Regions from separate parts of the Paenibacillus hebaui genome, predicted to be linked through region 2. Evidence: riboswitches for the same ligand, from Rfam matches in the RefSeq annotation. Region 2 holds a riboswitch; the other holds the start of a gene.
The links. A riboswitch is a leader RNA that binds a small molecule or an ion and turns the genes downstream of it on or off. The one in region 2 is predicted to bind glycine.
Positions count from the first base shown of each region.

Region 1 (10,423 bases), 2.2 Mb from region 2:
GCGATGCAGCAGGTAACGTGACACAGTAATATTCCTTGAACTTGCGCATACAGCGAAAGAGGCGGACCCAGGTCCTGCCTCTTTGCGCGGTTTGCTCAGGAATTATCCCATATTTTGCACTAATTCTACTATAGAAGGATGGTTGTTATGGAACAGACCGAAGGGGGAACGGTAATGAACAATAAGCTGAAACCACGCCGGCCCTTGAGAGAGAAACATTACTGGGAAGAGTGGACTGGAAAGATCTATACATCGATTTGTGTTGTTTTCCTGATCGTTGTCATGTTCTCCATCGTTTATTTTGTGGCGTCCAAAGGGTTATCGACCTTTTTCCAGGACGGCATAAGCCTGCGTGAATTCTTATTCGGAAAAACATGGAATCCAGCAGGTGAACCTGCGGTTTATGGTGCGTTGCCGTTCATCACCGGTTCCTTTACAACCACATTGCTTGCAGCCCTCATTGCGAGCCCGCTTAGTCTGTGTGCAGCGCTCTTTATGACGGAGATTGTACCCGGTAAAGGCAAAAAGATTCTACAGCCTGCGATTGAATTGCTCTCGGGTATCCCATCCGTTGTATACGGATTTATCGGTCTGAGTGTTATCGTTCCTATGTTACGTAGCATCTTTGGAGGAGCCGGGATCGGTATTGCAGCCGGATGTCTGGTCTTGTCCGTCATGATTCTGCCTACAGTAACAAGTATTATGGCGGATGCATTATCCGCTCTGCCCAAAGGTCTGCGTGAATCGTCTTATGCTCTGGGTGCTACACGCTGGCAAACCATCTATCGGGTCATTATCCCGACGGTTCTGCCTGCCTTGTTGACAGGTATTGTACTCGGTATGGCTCGTGCGTTCGGTGAAGCACTGGCTGTACAGATGGTCATCGGGAATGCACCGCATGTACCTACTTCTTTGCTGGAATCGGCTTCAACGTTAACAAGTGTAATCACCCTGAGTATGGGTAACACCACGATGGGTTCTGTTCATAACAATGCACTGTGGAGTATGGCGCTTGTCCTGCTCGTGATGACCTTTGTCTTCGTCATTCTGGTTCGCTTGCTTGAAAGGAGGAACCGGGTATGAAAATGAAGGCGAAAACGGTCGATAAAATTGCAACTTCCGTCATCGTTGTACTGGCCCTGTTCATTGTTGTTCTTCTGCTTGGTTTGCTCGGTTTCATTCTGGTACGGGGAATTGGGCAGATTAACTGGCACTTCCTGACCAGTACACCACAGTTGCTCAAGGGCGGCGGGGGGATAGGTCCTCAGCTGTTTAACTCGATTTTCCTGCTTGTCCTGACCTTGATTATTACCATTCCGCTTGGATGGGGCGGCGGCATTTATATGGCGGAATACGCCAAACCAGGCAAGATTACCAGCTTCATTCGTTTGGTCGTTGAAGTATTATCTTCTTTTCCGTCCATCGTTATCGGTTTGTTTGGTCTCTTGCTGCTTGTAAATACATTTGGTCTAGGTTTCTCTCTGATATCAGGTGCCTTAGCTCTGGCGATCTTTAACCTGCCACTGATGGTGCGGACGACTGAGCAGGCTTTCCGGGCCGTTCCAAAGGAACAGAAAGAGGCAGGTCTGGCGCTTGGACTGTCCAAATGGAAAATTATCACTTCCATTCTGTTGCCTGTGGCTTTGCCCAGCTTAATTACGGGTACAATTCTGGCCTCGGGCCGGATCTTCGGTGAGGCAGCAGCGCTGATGTTTACGGCAGGGATGAGTAGTCCTCCGCTGGACTTCACAGACTGGAATCCAACCAGCCCAAGATCGCCGCTTAACCCTTTCCGTCCGGCAGAGACACTTGCTGTCCATATTTGGAAAGTCAACAGTGAAGGCATTGGTCCGGATTCCAAAGAGATAGCAGCTGGCGCTTCAGCCGTGCTTGTACTTCTCGTGCTGGCGTTCAATCTGAGTGCACGCTGGATCGGTCGGGTGGTTTACCGCCGCATGACAGCATCGAAATAAGGAGGAACCAACATGGCCATACCTTTTGGTACGGAACAGTTAAGCATATATTATGGACACTTTCAGGCAGTGAAGCAGATTAGCCTGGCTTTTCCCGAAGCGAGTGTTACGGCACTCATTGGGCCGTCTGGTTGTGGTAAATCGACGTTCTTGCGGTCGCTCAACCGGATGAACGACGAGATCGCAGGCTCCCGCACGGAGGGACATATCTGGATGGATGGCAACGATCTGAATGAGCCAGGTACGGATGTAATCAAGCTTCGTCAGAAGATTGGCATGGTGTGGCAGAAGCCTAACCCTTTTCACAAGTCCATCTACAACAATATCGCGTTTGGCCCCCGCTACCGTGGTATCAAGAGCAAGAAGGCACTGGATGAAATTGTGGAAAAAAGCTTGCGCCGCGCTGCGCTCTGGGACGAAGTAAAGGACAGACTGAACGAGTCTGCCCTATCTCTCTCGGGTGGGCAACAGCAGCGGCTGTGCATCGCCCGCGCACTCTCGGTTGATCCGCAGATTCTGCTGCTCGACGAGCCGGCATCTGCCCTTGACCCGGTATCTTCGGGTAAGGTCGAGGAATTGATCTCGGAGCTCAAGAAGGATCTGCGGATCGTCATTGTCACCCATAATATGCAGCAGGCGGCACGCATCTCGGATTACACGGCTTATTTTTATCTGGGAAACATGATTGAGCACGGGGATACGGAGCATATTTTCACCAACCCGGACAACCGTCTCACACAGGAATATATCATGGGACGTTTCGGTTAATTGTTATATTGGATGGAGTATGAGATAGAGAAAGAGATAGATCTATAGAAATAAACGAAAGGCATAATTCCCGTGCAAGGTTGTTCGGGGGTTATGCCTTTTTATATATGCTTTTAATTTGGGGTTGTTTGCCAGAATAAAAAGAATCATGCTACGATAACCGGAGTGAATATAGCGTTTTCAGAGATAAGCTCGATAGGTTGGAAACGAAAGGCCAAGCACTTCTAATGCGATATAACGAAGGAGATGTTGATGATGACTAACCACACGATGTCCCATGACAATATAGCGGCCGAGATCATAAAGCATTATTCAATGAAGAAGCCTTCGGTTTCCTTTATCCGTCATAATGAGAATCTAACGTATCAAGTCGTTGATGAAGTAACCGGACAGAAGTATCTGTTGCGTATACATAAAGCCGCTTTTGCAAGTATGACGGGCATTCAGCATACACAGCCAGCCCTTGAAGCAGAGATGAACCTTCTTCATGAATTAAACGCAACGACAGCAATGCACGTGCAGAAGCCGGTGCGAAATGCATCGGGAGAATGGGTTACGGTATGGACAAGTGAAGAGGGGGCGACCATCTGCTGTACCGTGCTGGAATGGATTGAGGGCAGGGATATTCAACAGGGAGAACGCCTGTCCACAGAGCAGATCCATGATCTTGGCGATCAACTTCAGATACTTCATCAGCATGGTCGTGTGCAGGAGGAGTCTGGAACAACGGCGGGCACGGAGAAAGGCCATCGTACTGTGGAAGAAACGAATCAACAGCTGGCAGGACTGGGGACTGACATGATGGATCTGACAAAGGTACGCCCGGCGTATGGTAGCATTCAGGAAAATCTGGTTCTGCTGGGACAACTGGAGGAAGGCGTTAGACGAGGGGTCTTTACTCCGGAAGATTTCACTGTGATTCGCGAGACGATCGAGAACATCAACGGACAGCTTAAAATATATCCGCACCATCCTGAGACATGGGGAGTCATCCATGGAGATATTACGCGCAATAATCTGCTCGTGACGGATCAGGGCATTTCCATGATCGACTTTTGCTTATATGGCTATGGCTACTATCTCTTTGATGCAGGAGGTGCAGCTACGATTTTTAACCGGGAGGAACGTGATATTTTCCTGTCGGGTTACACCAAGCAGACAGCGCCACTGACAGAACGGGATATCCGGTTAATGGAAGGGTTTATGCTTATCTTTACGTTTGGTTACTTTGCGTTTCAGATGGCGAACGAGTCGAGGCACGAATGGATGAAAGAACGGATGCCACTCATATGCAGCAAATTTTGCAAACCATATCTGCAGAACGAGAGTATTTTCTACGAACTATGAGGTCTTTCCTATTGGATGAGTTAACCTGTATGATAAATAAATGCTAGTAGATATACTTTAAGATAATGAACGGGCGTCCTGGAGATCAGGGTGCTCTTTTTGTATTCGTGTGACGCCATTTATAAAGAAAGTATAAACTCTGCGGAGAGATGGATATTCTTCGTTACAATACAGTCATGGGAGGATGGGACAGCGATGAGAGACAGCGTGAACATACTGCTCGTGGAGGATGACCCTGAGATAGCCCGTATTCTGCGAGATCATTTGCGGCATGAGGGATATGAAGTGACTTGGGCATCAACTGGCATGGAGAGCTGGGAAGACTTCAGGGAGGGGACGTATCAGTTGGTATTGCTGGATCTGATGCTGCCGGAGATGGATGGGTTCACAGTATGCAAAAATATCAGGCTGATCAGCGACGTGCCGCTGCTCATGATGAGTGCACGGATCGAAGAGGAGAGCAAAATTAGGGGTCTTGGTCTGGGGGCTGACGATTACATTACTAAACCCTTTAGTCTGGCTGAACTCAGCGCACGAATTGAATCCCACCTGAACAGATACCGAAGATATCAGGGTATAAAGCTTGATTCGGGTATGCAGTTGTACAATGACGGGTTACGAATCGATACGTTGAATCAGCAGGTGCAGCTTCATGGAACGAATGTGATCCTGACCAACAAGGAATGGAGCTTGCTCACACTGCTTGCCTCTCACCCGGGTCGTGCATTCACCAAGGCTGAACTCTATGAACATGTCTGGGGTCAGCCGGAATCGGGAAACTCCAGCACGGTCACAGTTCACGTGAAGAGTCTTCGGGCGAAGCTTGGAGACGAGCCGCATCATCCACGCTGGGTGCAAACGGTATGGGGCAGTGGTTATCGATTTGTCGGGGTGACAGTGGAATGAAGCTGAAATACTGGTTGATGATCGCGTTTCTCCTAGTGATGCTGCTGCCTGTAATTGCCGGATGGGCGTTGTTCTCGCTGTACAACCATTACAACGATCAACGCGCCGTGTCCGAATATGTGGAACTGTCCAGTCGTATGGCTCCCATTGAGCAGGCGTTATCTGATCCAAGTCTGTATCAATTGCAATCCTCGCAACCTCATGAGCGGCTCTCCAAATTGGCAAATGATCAGGTGAGCTTCAACCTCTATTTGCCGTCAGGCATACGGGTATACGCATCTGAATCCGATGCACTGTCTGTGGGCGTGGGCGGTTATACCGTTAGAGGTGCGGAATTGTACCGGGATCTGTACGATATGCAATTGAAGCACCGTACATTTTCACTCAAGAAGCCTGTATGGGAAAAGGGTGAACTGATCGGTATTTATGAGATAACGATGCTGCGTACAGACTGGCTGGAAGGCATTTCCTTGCGCACCGCATGGGTGGTAGGCTGCTTGGTGGTTTTCTTTGCTGCTCTCTATGGGACGATGCTCTGGCTGCTATCGAGAAAACTCTTTCGTCCCATGCAACGACTGATGGAGCGAATGGGTGCTTTTGCTCAAGGAACAGATGTCAAGGATTCATTCCCGGTTCGCCATGATGAAATGGGGATATTAATGCAGCAATTCGATGCGATGCAGGAAACGGTCAGGCGGACGCAGATCAAAGTGAAGCAGGAGCAAAAAGAGAAAGAGCTTATGGTCGCTTCGCTATCCCATGATCTGAAGACACCCTTAATGTCCATTAGTGCCTATGCGGAAGTGCTTAGCGATGATCGGCATTTGGAACACCTTGAAAGGCAGGAATACCGGCAAGTGTTGTTTGGAAATGTGGAGCGGATGAAACAGATGATTAGTGAACTTGAGATGTACACGGCACTGGGCTCTAGTGATTTGGAGATGGCCATGGTTGAGGTGGAAGGAGAAGAGTTCTTCGACATGTTGCTGGGAAGTTATGGGGGACTCGCCGAGCGTGAACATGTTGACGTGAGGACGGTTGTCCGCACAGACCACCTGTACCGGGTTCATCCCGAACAACTGATGCGCCTGACAGATAATCTGATTACCAATGCACTGCGCTATACGAGGACGAATGGTGTAATGGGTCTGGGGGTAATTGCTTCAGATCAGCCGCTGCCGGAATGGATCATTCCTTCGCTGGGTTTGGAGTTGAATGAATATAGGAAGGGATCTACTTTGATTCTGGTGCATAACGAAGGGCAGGCTATTCCAGGGGAACAGCTTGATCGCATTTTCGAGCCCTATGTTCAACATCAGAATCAGAAGGAAAAGGAAAAGGGGTATGCAGGTAGCTCGGGTCTGGGATTAAGTATAGCCAAACGGATTGCAATACGGCACAGAGGGGCTATGCGTATGTGGTCATCTGAGGGATACGGGACACTGGCAGTATGTCGATTACCTGAAATGTAGAACATTCGAAACAGGAGAGGAAGATTGGGATGATGAATAAAGGATGGATGATGATTGGTACTGCGTTGCTTGCAGTGTCTTTGCTCGGAGGATGCGCGGAGAAGGACATGCTGGCCATGTCAGGAGATGAGATGATCGAGAAGGTTGTATCTGCAGAAACGGAACCCGCCTCGTATTATGCTGAAGGTGTGATGAAAGTATGGACGGATGACAAGTTGACTAACACGATGCATATCAAGGAATGGGTAGACGGCCAAACTGGACGAAAGCGCACGGAAACAGAGGAGAATGGCAAGGTAAGTTACGCAGTCAATAACGGAACGGAGATTACAATCTACGAAAAAGAGACGGGAACAGCTTATTCAATGAACGTATCCAGCTTGGGTGAACAGCCTAAACAAACCCAGAAGCAGATGCTGGTTGATCAGTTAGAACGGTTACGGGATTCCCATGATGTGGATATGAAGGGGCAGGAAAAGCTTCACGGACAGGATGTCATCCACATTAAACTGACGCCGAAGGAAGAGGGCACATTATCCATCTCATCTGAATATTGGGTGGATCCCAAAACGTGGATGATTGTCAAAGTCATTAGTGAGTATGGTGATGGAAAATCAGAAATGGTCTACAATCCGATTCAATATGATCCCGAATTTCCAGGAGACATTTTCGTGATCGACATCCCGAAGGAAGTCGATGTGAAGGACTTGAATGATCTGAGCCAGAGCTCGGAAGTAACGTTGGAGGAAGCGAAGCAGGCACTGGGGCAATCTTTTTTGCAGTATAAGGGCGAAGGAATGGAGCTGTCTCGTATCGAGATGTCTCATACGGGCGGTGAGCTGAACCGGGATGAAGTGACACTGTACTATGTGCGGGATAATAAGGTTGAAGTGAGTCTGACGATCTTCAAGACGCCGGAAGATGACGCGAATCCAACACTTTTGCCAGATGAGAAATCAACTGAAGTGCGTGGGGTTGAAGGCACATATATGAAGAGTATTCGGAATATATCCTGGGACGAAGCTGGACTACGCTATTCTCTCATGGGTGAGCACGATGGCTGGACAGAAGCGAAGCTGCAAGCCTGGGCGGAAGCGTTGACCCTGCCCAATCCATCTTGACGTGAATGGAACCAAAAAAAAGGACCGCCGTTGAAGTGATACGGCAGTCCTTTTTTTTGGTTCTCTTCCCTGTTGGTATGATGGACAAATAGTGTTGGCTTCCAGAAGATCGTTCTATGAGGAACGCGGGTCATCCATCCCATCCATAAAGCTGTAAACGGGCGCACGCTACTCGATATGAAGCATATTCATATAAGATGATCTCAATCCGCCGACAGAAGGCTGAGAAAAGGAGGCATCAAAATATGGCTGTTTTATCCACAGGCCCTATCGAAAATACTATGGTGTTCAAACCCTTAATGTGCCTGTGATGGCTGGTCAGCGGGTAAAAATCGACAATAGTACGCAAGTGGCCGTGGTTGTAGATTCAAACTGGAATATCTCGTATAACAATTAACCTCAGACGTAACGGGGTTCTGATTAATCAATTGCAGCTCTCCCGTACAGATAATGCTGCAGGGACATTGAGGTTTCTTTCTTCCAATACCTACGTGGATACCGCTCCTGCGACAACTACCAACGCATACACGGTAGGCATAGAATTTACGAAAATTGAAACGTCACAAGTGCTTCAGCAGAAGTGAGAAATATCAATGCCATCCGCTTCAGTTAGAATAGATTTTCTTAACAGATGATAAATACACGTTACTTTTGTTGACATATATGATTGGGTACATTACTCTATGGATATACATGATCCAAAACTCAGTAATGTAACATTCCAAATCAAATGATTGATAATACAGCGAATGAAAACGAGCGGGAGAGACCTGAGCAGACCAAGTAAGATGGCGGGCTATCGGGCACCGAAGGAGCAAGCTGCTGCGCACCCGGCGCAGCGGTTAATCTCTCAGGTAAAAGTACCATCGTTGGACGCAACTCTGGAGAGTGCGCGAACTGCGCCACCCAAGGGGTATATGATCAAGCAGCACGGGTTTGTCTGATGCCATCGCCTGGTGAATACAGGATTGCATCGTTCCGTGTAGCTACATCATGAAACTCTCAGGTATCGAGGACAGAGAGAGGGCCTAAGGCCTTCTTCTGTCCTTTTTTGATGTCATTATACCTTAAATAAGGGACATTATGGATTAATCTCCTGGATGGAAACGATGACGAATACAAGTTACAAATATGAACCATGATTAATAATGGAGGGCTTTTGATGCGTTTTAAGGATGTTTTCTCAATTATTGGTCCGTCGATGACGGGGCCTTCAAGTTCACATACCGCCGGAGCGGCAAGGCTGGGACGAATTGCTCGTCAGTGGCTGGGGTGTACGCCGGAACGCGCCCGGTTAACCCTGTACGGCTCGTTTGCCGATACGTATCAGGGGCATGGTACGGATCTTGCCTTGATCGGTGGTTTGCTTGATTATGTCACAGACGATCCGCGTATCCCGGATGCGGAGCAATACGCAGAGCAAGCGGGCATGGAGGTAGAATTTTTTACGAGCGGCCTGCCGGCCCCACATCCGAATACGGTCAAGATTGAGTTGTGGTATGGAGAGCGCAAATGTTCTCTAATCGGTGCTTCCATTGGTGGTGGAAGTGTATCGGTGCATGCTTTGAATGATTTCCGTGTACAGATCAGCGGAGAGTTTCCGACGCTTGTTCTGCGCCATTCGGACAAAGCTGGGGTACTCGCTTCGGTGACGTCCACAATTAGCTCATCAGGTGTAAACATCGGGTATATGCAAGTGGATCGGAAAGCCAGGGATGGTGAAGCCTTAACTGCGATGGAGATGGATGGTGTGCCAAATCCTGAGATGTTGAATTACCTGCGAGCGCTGGACCATGTACTTGAAATTCGCGTAATCGATTTGAAGAGAGGAGTGGAGCCGGATGCGATTTAAACATTTGCATGAACTGAATACCATCTGTACAGCCGAGTCCAAAACCATTGCCCGGTTAATGATTGAAGAGCAGGTTCAGGAAACCAATACGCCAGAAGCGGATGTTGTGCGGCAGATGTCGGATTACTATCAGGTGATGAAGGAAGCGGTACACAAAGGACTGACAGAAGATACGACATCACGCAGTGGCTTGACGGGTGGAGATGGCAAAAAAATGGCCGAGTATATTCGCAAGGGTGAGACTTGCTCCGGTGATGCTTCGGCACTTGCCATGGCGTATGCCTTGTGTGTATCTGAAGTGAATGCTTCTATGGGCCGAATCGTGGCGACACCGACAGCGGGTTCCTGCGGTATTATCCCGGGTGTGTTTATCAGCTCCCAAGAGCGTTTTGGCTGGAGTGATGAGCACCTCGTAAATGGTCTGTTCTGTGCGGGAGCAATCGGTTATGTCATTGCCAACAATTCATTTATCTCCGGGGCCGAGGGTGGCTGTCAGGCGGAAGTGGGTTCTGCCATCGGTATGGCTGCAGGTGCCATGGTAGAGCTGCGTGGAGGAACGCCAGAGCAAGTGGTTCATGCGGTAGGTCTTGCGTTGAAAAATACATTGGGCCTTATCTGCGATCCGGTTGCTGGCCTCGTGGAAATTCCTTGCATCGTCCGTAACGGACTGGGTGCCGTAACCGCGCTGGCTGCGGCCGATATGGCGCTGGCCGGAGTCCGCAGTGCCATTCCTTCCGACGAAGTCATTGGCGTTATGCTGGAAGTAGGCAGCGCGATGCCAAGTCGTCATCGGGAGACAGCCCAAGGCGGCCTAGCTCAGACGCCAACGGGACGGAAGATGATGGAGAAGCTTGCCAAACCGAAGGCGAAGCGTGCGGAGAATGAGGCTGAAGTGGAGTCTAAGTCTCCCGATCAAAACGAACCAGAAGCTAAGGTATAACTTGCTTGGCATGAACTCTATTTTAACTAGAGTGTGTCTTCAAA
Region 1 is NZ_CP196836.1:488,752-499,174, forward strand. Features, by position in the region: gene ACR32F_RS02260 (phosphate ABC transporter substrate-binding protein) at 1-29, shown strand, start outside; gene pstC (phosphate ABC transporter permease subunit PstC) at 148-1,083, shown strand; gene pstA (phosphate ABC transporter permease PstA) at 1,086-1,973, shown strand; gene pstB (phosphate ABC transporter ATP-binding protein PstB) at 1,986-2,741, shown strand; gene ACR32F_RS02280 (phosphotransferase enzyme family protein) at 2,994-4,088, shown strand; gene ACR32F_RS02285 (response regulator transcription factor) at 4,284-4,994, shown strand; gene ACR32F_RS02290 (ATP-binding protein) at 4,991-6,466, shown strand; gene ACR32F_RS02295 (LolA family protein) at 6,496-7,587, shown strand; glycine riboswitch at 8,338-8,462, shown strand; glycine riboswitch at 8,467-8,608, shown strand; gene sdaAB (L-serine ammonia-lyase, iron-sulfur-dependent subunit beta) at 8,750-9,439, shown strand; gene sdaAA (L-serine ammonia-lyase, iron-sulfur-dependent, subunit alpha) at 9,429-10,379, shown strand.
Region 1: linked by a shared signal. The riboswitch ahead of sdaAB (L-serine ammonia-lyase, iron-sulfur-dependent subunit beta) and the one ahead of gcvT (glycine cleavage system aminomethyltransferase GcvT) in region 2 are both predicted to bind glycine.

Region 2 (10,423 bases):
CTCCGATTGCATTCTCACAGGCGATAATATGAAGAGGTTTATGGACACTGCCTGTTCCCAGTCTCACTGTAAGTCCCTTCGCGATTCCAGGGGCAATATGTTTCAGTATGCCTACACCGACTGCAGTTGTAATCAGGTCTGCTTCTGCGACATTCTGAGCAACGGTCTCCAGACGGGTTCCATCGATTGCATTCACGCCCGTGACGGTCTCCTGATCCTTGCTCTCGTTAGCCAGTTCCACCGTATACTGACCACGGTGCCGGAGAGCAGTAACCAGTTCCTGATTCACGTCAGAGAAGATTACTTCATATCCTGCACGGGACAGAATCAATCCGATAAACCCGCGTCCAATGTTGCCTGCGCCAAAGTGTAGGGCCTTCATAGCTCCATTTCACTTTCCAGAATAGCGATAACTTCCTCGGCTGTCTTCGCCAGACGCAGGGCCTCCATATTCTCATCCTCTGCACAGATCACCGCGATGCTGGTCAGGATCTCCATATGTTCCCCACCTTGAGCCGCGATACCAATCACCATGTAAGCTTTTTCTTCTCCAAAATCAACACCCTGCGGGAATTGAATCACGGATATACCTGTGGACAGGATAAATGATTTCGATTCCTTGGTTCCGTGTGGAATAGCGAGCCCATTACCTACATATGTGGAGACAATTTCCTCGCGCTCAAGCATTTTGTCAATATAATCAGCGGTAATATGTCCCGCATCCTTCAGAATCTGCCCTGCCATGCGAATCGCTTCGTATTTGTCCTGAGCCATCGCGTTCATGATGACTTTATCTGTAGTTAACATACTCATGTTTGTTGACCTCCAATTTCGGTTTTACTGCGGTAAAATCCAACCAGTTCCTGGGACAGGTAATGAATAAGATCATCCCTGATTCCCTTTTCCAGCAATATAATCAATTCTTCCTGTAATAAAAGCGCACTGATCTCACTCAGAACTTCCAGGCTTTCCTTGGATAACTCTCTGGGTCCGAGCATCAACAGGATGTGGCTGACCCCTATGGGATCATCCGGTGTACACAGAAGCGGCTCTGTCAATTGAAACAGACTGATGGACGGCCTATAGATTCCATCGCTGCGTGTATGGAATAACGCAAGTGATGTGCCGGGAATCTTCTGACTTCCCACCGCTTCACGTGTCTCCAACAGCCTCGCTATCTCCTCAGGCTCCTTCAGCACACCTGATCCGTGAAGCACCCTGCACATCGCATAGACGGTTTCATAAAATCCGATATCTCTGTTGTCCAGCGGGAACACCTGAAACTTCCCAATAATTCGGACGATTTCAATCAGTGTCGCTTCCATGCCAGCGGAGTCAGAATAACGACTTGTCGTTTGAAGCTCAGCTTCATATGACTTGCTATGTTCCCGCTGCAACGTTGTTGTTCGGATGAAATGGCGCAGACGTTCGCTCTCTTCTGCCGTGAGCAGCGGACTGACTTTGTAATACTGATGCTTATCCATTGGCAGATCGACTGTGGATAACACCAGATCATATTCATTCGTTGGAATGCGTGCAGCCTCATACCACGACACACTGTCCATAATGCGAATCTCGGGAATTTCCTTGGACAATCGACTGGAGAGCATCCGTGATGATCCAATCCCGCTCGTGCAGACAATGATGGCCCTGATCTCCCGCTTTAATGCGCGCAGCCTCTCGATGGAAGCACCGAAATGCATAACCAAAAAACCAATTTCCTCATCCGGTACGCCCGCCCCGGGCCAAGCTTGATACACCGCTTTTTTTACATCTTCGAACAGCGAGTCATAATCCTTACGGATCTGTTGAAGCAGCGGATTACGGATCATTTGATGCCCCTCAATCCGTTCCATCGCCGGTTGCATATGGGCAATCAGACCTTCACGAAGCATACGATCCTCATGGAAGGCGTAATGGGTTCTCTTCTGCATCTGATCCATCAGGGAACATACCCTGTCCAGTAAAATCAAGTCGTCTACTGGCAACAGGCGTGACGAGTGACTCCGTTCTTCCGTCTGTATCAGTAGCCTGTGAAAATAATCCTGCTCATCTTGGGGAAATGTCAGTCCAAGCTGGGTGGATAGAATGCTGCACAAGCGGGTAGCCATGTATGGTTGTACCTTCATCTCACCCTGTTGTGCATATCCGTCTCCAGTTCTCTCTTGATGAGTGGTCCGGTCAATGCCAAAACCCTTGCGAATACGTACAACTGCTACGGATAATTGAATCAGCAGCTTCATGTACTGTCGTTCCGGGATATTCTCCAACCACTCGATATCTGGTTGCCACAGCGCATTTTCGACCGTAAGAACATCGCTGTGCCCAATCATCTCCAACAGTTTGTTATTTACGATGGAGCCCCCTTGCTCGGGCTGTCTTCCAAACAGATCCGACTCATCCAGAAATTCCAGTGCAAGTGCGGCTATGGCTGTACGATGAGTCGTCTCACTTCCGTTAATCTTGACGCCATACCCGCGTCTGCGAACCAGTTTCAGTCCAGCCTGACGAATCCGTGTCTCCAGATCGTCCAGATCATTACTTACCGTTGATACGGTTACTTTCAGATCCGAAGCCAAGGCAAGCAGTTTCACAGGTTCCGACTCATCAAGCAGGATGCAAAGCATGAAGAGTTTACGCTCTTCAGGCGTAAACTCAACGTATTCATTACCCTCCAGTTGCTGGCGTAATACAGCCAAATCATCGGAACCGGAATCGATTCGGATACCGGTTCCTGATTTTTTTTCCAGCCTCATGCCCAGCGGTTCAAGCCATTGTTCTATCATTTGAAGCTCCCGGTGAACGGTTCGGGTGCTGACTTTCACAGCAACAGCGATTTCGCCGGCAGTTACTTCATGTGGATGCTCCAACAGGAACTCCACGATCTCACGTTGTCTTTTCGTAATGCTCATATCTCAGCCTCCGGCTCAGGGAAGACGAATGCACCATATTACTTCAGGCGTTCAATCAGCGCATCGTATTCCGGGCTTTTTAGGAAGTTGTCGATGGATATATGTTCTGCCGCCGGTGCAACACCTCGTGCACGATCGGTTAATGTTTTTTGGGTGATAACCACATCTGCATCCTGCGGGATATCACTGATGGCCGTATTGGTCACGGCAACGTCAATTCCCTCTGCCTTCATCTTCTTCCGAAGAATGGAAGCGCCCATGGCACTGGAACCCATTCCCGCATCGCAGGAGAATACAATTTTCCGCACGGATTCTTTTGGTTTGTGATCAGCTTGTGCGTTATCCATCGCTACCGCGCCCGATTCACCTTTGCTTGTATTTTTCATGTCCTTCATTTTCGACGTTGCTTCTTCCAGATCGGATTCCTCCGTCTTTTTGGATGTTTTCAGAAGCAGTGCACCTACAAGGAAGGATACAATGGTGGAGGTCACTACGCCGCTAAGGGCCGCAAACAGTCCACCTTTTGGTGCCATCGCCAGATAAGCAACGATACTTCCTGGTGAAGGGGTTGCCACAAGACCTGCACCCGTGAGAACAAATGTAAATGTACCTACGACCCCTCCCGCCATTACAGCAAGGATCAAGCGTGGATTCATCAAAATATACGGGAAGTAAATTTCATGAATACCACCAAAGAAGTGAATGATTGCTGCACCCGGAGCGGATTGTCTGGCCGATCCTCGACCTACAATCATGTAAGCCAGCAAGATGCCCAGTCCCGGTCCCGGGTTGGATTCCAGCATGAACAGAATGGATTTGCCCGTCTGCGAAGCCTGTTCCAATGCAATTGGGCTCAGTACCCCATGGTTGATCGCATTATTGAGGAACAGCACCTTGGCAGGTTCAATAATCAAGTTAGTTAGCGGAAGCAGGCCGAGTCCAACCATGAACTCAACGCCAGCGGACAGTGTACCACTGATAACCTGTACGAAGGGTCCAATGGCCATATGGGCCAAGAGTGCCAAAATACCACCGATAATACCTGACGAGAAGTTGTTGACCAACATTTCGAATCCGGATTTGATTTTGCCCTCGATCGACTTGTCGAACTGTTTCAACACCCAGGCGCCGAGCGGACCAACAATCATTGCTCCCAGGAACATCGGAATGTCCGCTCCGACGATGACACCCATGGTTGTCACTGCACCAACGACTCCACCTCGCGTGCCATGAATCATCGAACCACCCGTGTAACCGATCAATAATGGGAGCAGATATTTAATCATTGGATCAACAAGTTGTGCAAAAGATTCATTCGGGAACCAGCCTGTTTTAATGAACAGTGCAGTAATTAATCCCCAGGCGATAAACGCTCCCATATTCGGCATGACCATACCGCTCAGGAACCGGCCAAATCGCTGCACCCCTACCCGCATTCCACCTTTGGAATTGGACGATTGGTCCAAATTACTCATTGTATTATCCTCCTTGGATCAAGTGATTATGATTATGAAAGGGGTATCATTTCTCCCCTGTTGTAATCCTAAGCGAGAATGGTCCCTTGTTCAATAAAATGAAAGCGTACTTTCGTCATGAACAATGATGACAACATTAGGTTATGTAATCGTTTTTATGTATGCATATCGGCTGTATCTATTGATATACAAGGCTTTTTCTGTATATGACTTTTATCATTTCCAGAATGAATTTGAATGCTATAGCTTGATTCAACTTGACCGTTTTCATTCCAGATCAGCTTGATCCAGGAGCTGGAGCAGACCTCTGAAAGCACAAAAAAACCTGCGCAAGCACCAAGGCTCACACAGGTCGTAACAACATTAATCATATTTATTTTAGTATACATCATATGTTATGGAGTACAAATTAGTTGATTCTATTCTTCGATATGTTTACGATACGCTTCCGCATTCATCAATGTGGACAATGCTGCTGTCAGATCACCCTCAACACGAATCTCGATCATCCAGCCTTCCTCATATGGAGAGCTGTTAACGAGTTCCGGCGAATCCTGCAATGCATCATTCACAGCAATAATGGTACCACTGACCGGAGAGAACAAGTCCGAAACCGTCTTGACGGATTCGATCGTTCCAATGCTGTCTTCCGCTTTTACATTCAATTCAAGGTCAGGCACTTCCACAAACACAATGTCACCCAGCTGATGCTGCGCGAACTCGGTAATGCCAATACGTACGGTATCCTCCCCTACGGTTTGCACCCATTCGTGCTCTTCACTGTACAGGAAATCACTTTTCAATTCGCTCATCGATATCCGCCTCGCTTTTCATTAATGAGTGCATGCGTTCTTTGACCTTAACCTTTTTCCCAGAATATAGCGTATGATATTTTTGAATCAAATGTCAAGATACCTCACAATTTATATAATGAATACATGCAAAAACCAGTGACTTAATACACTCTTTCTACATATACTGGTGAATATTAGAATAGTAAGCGTACTCTTTCAAAATACACGAACAATATAAATTTCAATGTAAATAATATTCGGTTTTATATTCAGTTCTATGATATCGTTCTTGACATCGATAGTGGATTCACGTTTTAATGAGAGGAGTAAACGTGTTTATTGGACTATGTAATACCCGCGGATGAATGTAAAGGGAGAGTTTACCCCTGACACCCGATTTGGGATGTACATGCGGTAACGCCGAAGGAGTAAGCCACCGATAAGCGGAGGTGAATCTCTCAGGCAAAAGGACTTTTACGGGACGCAACTCTGGAGAGCATCTATTCGCCCTATGCGGCGTTATGATCACCCAAGGGGAAACCTGCTGCATATTGGCGGCGGGGTAACTCTCAGGTACCAAGGACAGAGCCTAAGAATACAGCGTGCTTCTGGCATGCCGATTCTTTGGCCTGTCCTTTTCCTTTTTCCCAAAAAATGAAAAACAGGATTTAGAGCGGCGCTGTCATAGCTGCCTTATCAAACTTATCTAATGAAGATCTCTAAATGAAAATTTAAGAATACCTTAGTTCATTGATCCATGATTGTATACTCGGCCCTTTACGGCCCATAACGAGGTGATTGGATGTCCGATTTGCTTAGAACTCCACTCTTTCCACTGTATCAGCAATATGAAGGTGTACGGTGCATTGACTTTGGCGGCTGGGAGCTTCCAGTCCAATTCAGCGGGATTCAGAAAGAACATGAAGCGGTACGTGAACGTGCCGGACTGTTTGATGTATCTCACATGGGCGAATTCATGGTACAAGGGGAGCAGGCTGAAGCTTTTTTGCAGCAGATGACCACCAATGATGTCACCACGCTTGTTTCCGGTCAGGCTCAATACACGCTGATGTGTTATCCCGATGGCGGCGTGGTGGATGATCTGCTCGTTTATAAGCTGGAAGATCAGCATTATATGCTGGTCGTTAATGCCTCCAACATCGACAAGGATTGGACGTGGCTGCAAGAGCACCTGATCCCTGGTGTGAGCATGACGAATGATTCCGAGCATACTGCCCTATTGGCCCTGCAAGGCCCACTGGCTGTTGATATTATCCGAAAGGTTACCGATGCCGATGTATCCACGATTGAGCCTTTTCGTTTTGTACAGGATGCCGAAGTATGCGGAGTAAAATTGCTGCTGTCCCGCACCGGGTATACCGGTGAAGACGGATTTGAACTCTATGTACCTGCGGATCAGGCCACTGTAGTCTGGAACGGATTGATGCAGGCTGGAGAAGGCAACGGACTGGTGCCAGCCGGACTTGGCGCACGGGATACCCTGCGTTTTGAAGCCAAGCTGCCTCTGTATGGGCAGGAATTGTCCGCAACCATCTCTCCGTTGGAAGCTGGCGTTGGTATGTTTGTGAAGCTGAATGCCGGACCTTTTATCGGACACGAAGCCTTATTGCAGCAAAAAAATGATGGGCCTGCCCGCAAGCTGGTCGGCATCGAAGTGCTGGAGCGCGGTATTCCCCGCTCTCATTATCCGATTTACGCCGAAGGTGTACAGATTGGTGAAGTGACGACAGGCACGCAATCCCCTACATTGAAGCGTAATCTGGGGCTTGCCCTCATCGACAGCAAATACGCTGCGCTGGGAACCCCTCTTGAGATTGAGATCCGCGGCAAAAAACTGAAAGCCGAGGTCGTGAAGACCCCTTTTCATAAACGGACACGTACGTCAAAGACACCTACTCAAGGAGCTGATCAAGCGTGAGCAAGCACCGTTACATTCCCATGACCGAGCAGGATCAGCGTGCCATGCTGGCAACCGTCGGTGTGGAAACGATGGAGGATCTGTTCCAGGACATTCCACAGGAGATTCGTTATCAGGGCGAGCTGCCCGTTTCCTCCAAACTCGATGAATATGCGCTAACACGTCACATGTCCAAACAGGCTAACGCCAATGCAAACTTCGAAACACATGCCAGCTTTCTCGGCGCAGGCATTTACGATCATCACGTTCCTTCCGTCATCAATCATGTCATTTCCCGTTCCGAATTTTATACCGCCTACACACCTTATCAGCCTGAGATCAGCCAGGGTGAACTACAGGCCATTTTTGAATTTCAATCGTACATCTGTGAATTAACAGGCATGGCCGTAGCCAATGCCAGCATGTATGATGGCGCGACTGCATTCGCGGAAGCAGGCAATCTGGCCGCAGCGGCCACTCGTCGCAAACAGCTCATCGTATCCCGCACCGTTCACCCGGAAGCTCGTCAGGTATTGCAGGCTTACGCACGCGGATTGAGTCTGGAAATCGTCGAGATCGGTTATCAAAATGGAGTGACGGATTGGGAAGCCCTGCAAGCCGCCTTATCGGACGATACCGCAGCTGTCATGATTCAGAGCCCAAACTTCTTCGGTGCTGTGGAAAATGTAAAGCAGGCTGCTGACCTCGTGCATGCGCACAAGGGCCTGCTCGTTGTCAGTGCTAACCCGCTATCGCTGGGTCTGCTGGAAGCCCCAGGCAAGCTGGGTGCCGACATCGTAGTTGGCGATGCGCAGCCCCTTGGCATCGCCGCTTCACTCGGCGGCCCCACATGCGGATATTTCGCTGTATCCCAGGCTCATATGCGCCGGATGCCTGGCCGAATCGTAGGCCAGACCACCGACCGTAACGGCAAACGCGGTTTTGTACTTACACTGCAAGCTCGTGAACAGCATATCCGCCGTGAAAAAGCCACGTCCAACATCTGTTCCAATCAGGCTTTGCTTGCGCTCAGCGCATCCGTGTATATGTCCATTATGGGTAAACAGGGCATGATCGATGTCGCGGATCTAAATCTGCAAAAGAGTCATTATGCCCTTAACACACTTTCCGCAATCTCGGGAGTCTCGCTTACATTCACCGCACCGACTTTTAATGAGTTTGTCATCCAACTGCCTGAGGGAACGAATGTAGAAACCCTGCAACTGAAATTGCTCGAAGCGGGTTTCATTGGCGGGTATGAGCTGGGACGGGATTATCCCGAGCTCGCCGGACATATGCTGATTGCCGTTACTGAACGACGCAGCAAGGAAGAGATCGACGAATTCGCACGTGTATTGGAGGGATCGCTGTGACTCAGGAAACCAAAACAACAACGACAACAACATCCGCACAAGTTCAAACCGAATCGACTGTCTCTCTCTCCACTTCAGGCCAGCCTGAAGCAGTCACAACAACAACCACTGCTCAGGCTACCACTCCAGCACCAGAACAATCGTTGATTTTTGAACTTAGCAGTCCGGGTCGGGTCGCTTACTCCTTGCCAGAATGTGACGTTCCTCGTCAAGCTGCCGATACGTTGATTCCCCGGGAAATGCTCCGTTCGGAAGCAGCAGCACTGCCTGAAGTGTTCGAGGTAGATGTTATTCGTCACTACACTGCCCTGTCCCGTCGTAACTTCGGGGTGGATAACGGATTTTATCCACTCGGATCCTGTACGATGAAATATAATCCGAAGATTAATGAGGATGTTGCACGGTATAATGGATTCGCCAAAATCCATCCTTATCAGCATGAATCCAGCATTCAGGGCGCACTTGAACTGTTATACACGTTGCAAAATGACCTTGCAGGTCTGACGGGTATGGATGCGGTGACCCTGCAACCGGCCGCTGGCGCACATGGGGAATGGACCGGTCTCATGATGATTCGTGCCTACCATGAAGGTCGCGGTGAACAGCGTACAAAAGTGATCGTGCCTGACTCTTCTCATGGTACGAACCCGGCAAGCGCAACCGTTGCAGGATTTGAGACTATAACGATTCCATCTCGTACTGACGGTCTGGTGGATTTGGAAGCACTCCGCGCAGCTGTTGGTTCGGATACGGCTGCACTGATGCTGACCAACCCGAATACACTCGGCCTGTTTGAGAAAGACATCCAGGAGATTGCATCCATTGTGCACCAGGCTGGTGGTCTGCTCTATTATGATGGAGCCAATTCCAATGCCATTATGGGCATTACCCGTCCAGGAGACATGGGCTTCGATGTGGTGCATCTGAACTTGCACAAAACGATGAGTACACCACACGGCGGAGGTGGCCCCGGTGCCGGACCGGTTGGTGTGAAGAGCCGTTTGATTCCGTACCTTCCCAAACCGATGGTCATCAAAAATGATCAGGGCATTTATGCACTGGACCGTGAAGGTGATCAATCCATTGGTCGGGTCAAAGCCTATTACGGCAACTTTGGTATCCTGGTACGTGCCTATGCGTATATTCGTACCTATGGACCCGAAGGCTTGCGCCGCGTATCCGAATGTGCAGTACTGAATGCCAACTATATGATGGCCCGGCTCTCCCCTTACTACGAGATTCCATATCCGGGCATATGTAAGCATGAATTTGTTATGTCTGGCCGGGGACTGAAACAGTATGGTGTGCGCACCCTCGACGTTGCCAAACGTTTGCTTGATTTTGGATATCACCCGCCGACTGTATACTTCCCGCTCAACGTCGAAGAGTGTATCATGATCGAACCAACAGAAACCGAGAGCAAAGAAACGCTGGATGGCTTCATTGATACGATGATTCGAATTGCCAAGGAAGCGGAAGAGACACCGGAACTGGTACTTAATGCCCCATATGGAACGCCAGTTACCCGTCTGGACGAGACAACGGCTGCCCGTAAACCTATCCTGAACTGCGCTTGCAGTTAAACCTGTCTACATTCGTATCGTAATTCCGACAACCGTACAACTCTAAATTGAGAGCTGTACGGTTGTCGGATGTTGGAATTGATAAATAAGGAGACAATACAGTCGTTCATAAATACACAGCAGCAACCGCGTAGAGCGACTGCTGCTGTGTATTCTTTTCATAAGAACATCGACTCCAAATAAAAAAAGCCAGTACCCGCTGTAACAGCAGGTACCGGCAAAATCACTGCATGACTGCAGTTCTTTTATCGGAAAAAGAAAGGCCCTTAAAATCGGGTGGAAACCCCTTAAAATTACGCTTGAATGCTTTGAACCAATTCAACGACTTGTTCAGCCGTTTGCATATCCAGAGCTTTGGCAGCCAGTCC
Region 2 is NZ_CP196836.1:5,502,400-5,512,822, forward strand. Features, by position in the region: gene ACR32F_RS24985 (mannitol-1-phosphate 5-dehydrogenase) at 1-382, opposite strand, end outside; gene ACR32F_RS24990 (PTS sugar transporter subunit IIA) at 379-813, opposite strand; gene ACR32F_RS24995 (BglG family transcription antiterminator) at 810-2,912, opposite strand; gene ACR32F_RS25000 (PTS mannitol transporter subunit IICB) at 2,951-4,387, opposite strand; gene gcvH (glycine cleavage system protein GcvH) at 4,807-5,199, opposite strand; glycine riboswitch at 5,543-5,665, shown strand; glycine riboswitch at 5,669-5,769, shown strand; gene gcvT (glycine cleavage system aminomethyltransferase GcvT) at 5,984-7,120, shown strand; gene gcvPA (aminomethyl-transferring glycine dehydrogenase subunit GcvPA) at 7,117-8,472, shown strand; gene gcvPB (aminomethyl-transferring glycine dehydrogenase subunit GcvPB) at 8,616-10,055, shown strand; gene ptsP (phosphoenolpyruvate--protein phosphotransferase) at 10,349-10,423, opposite strand, start outside.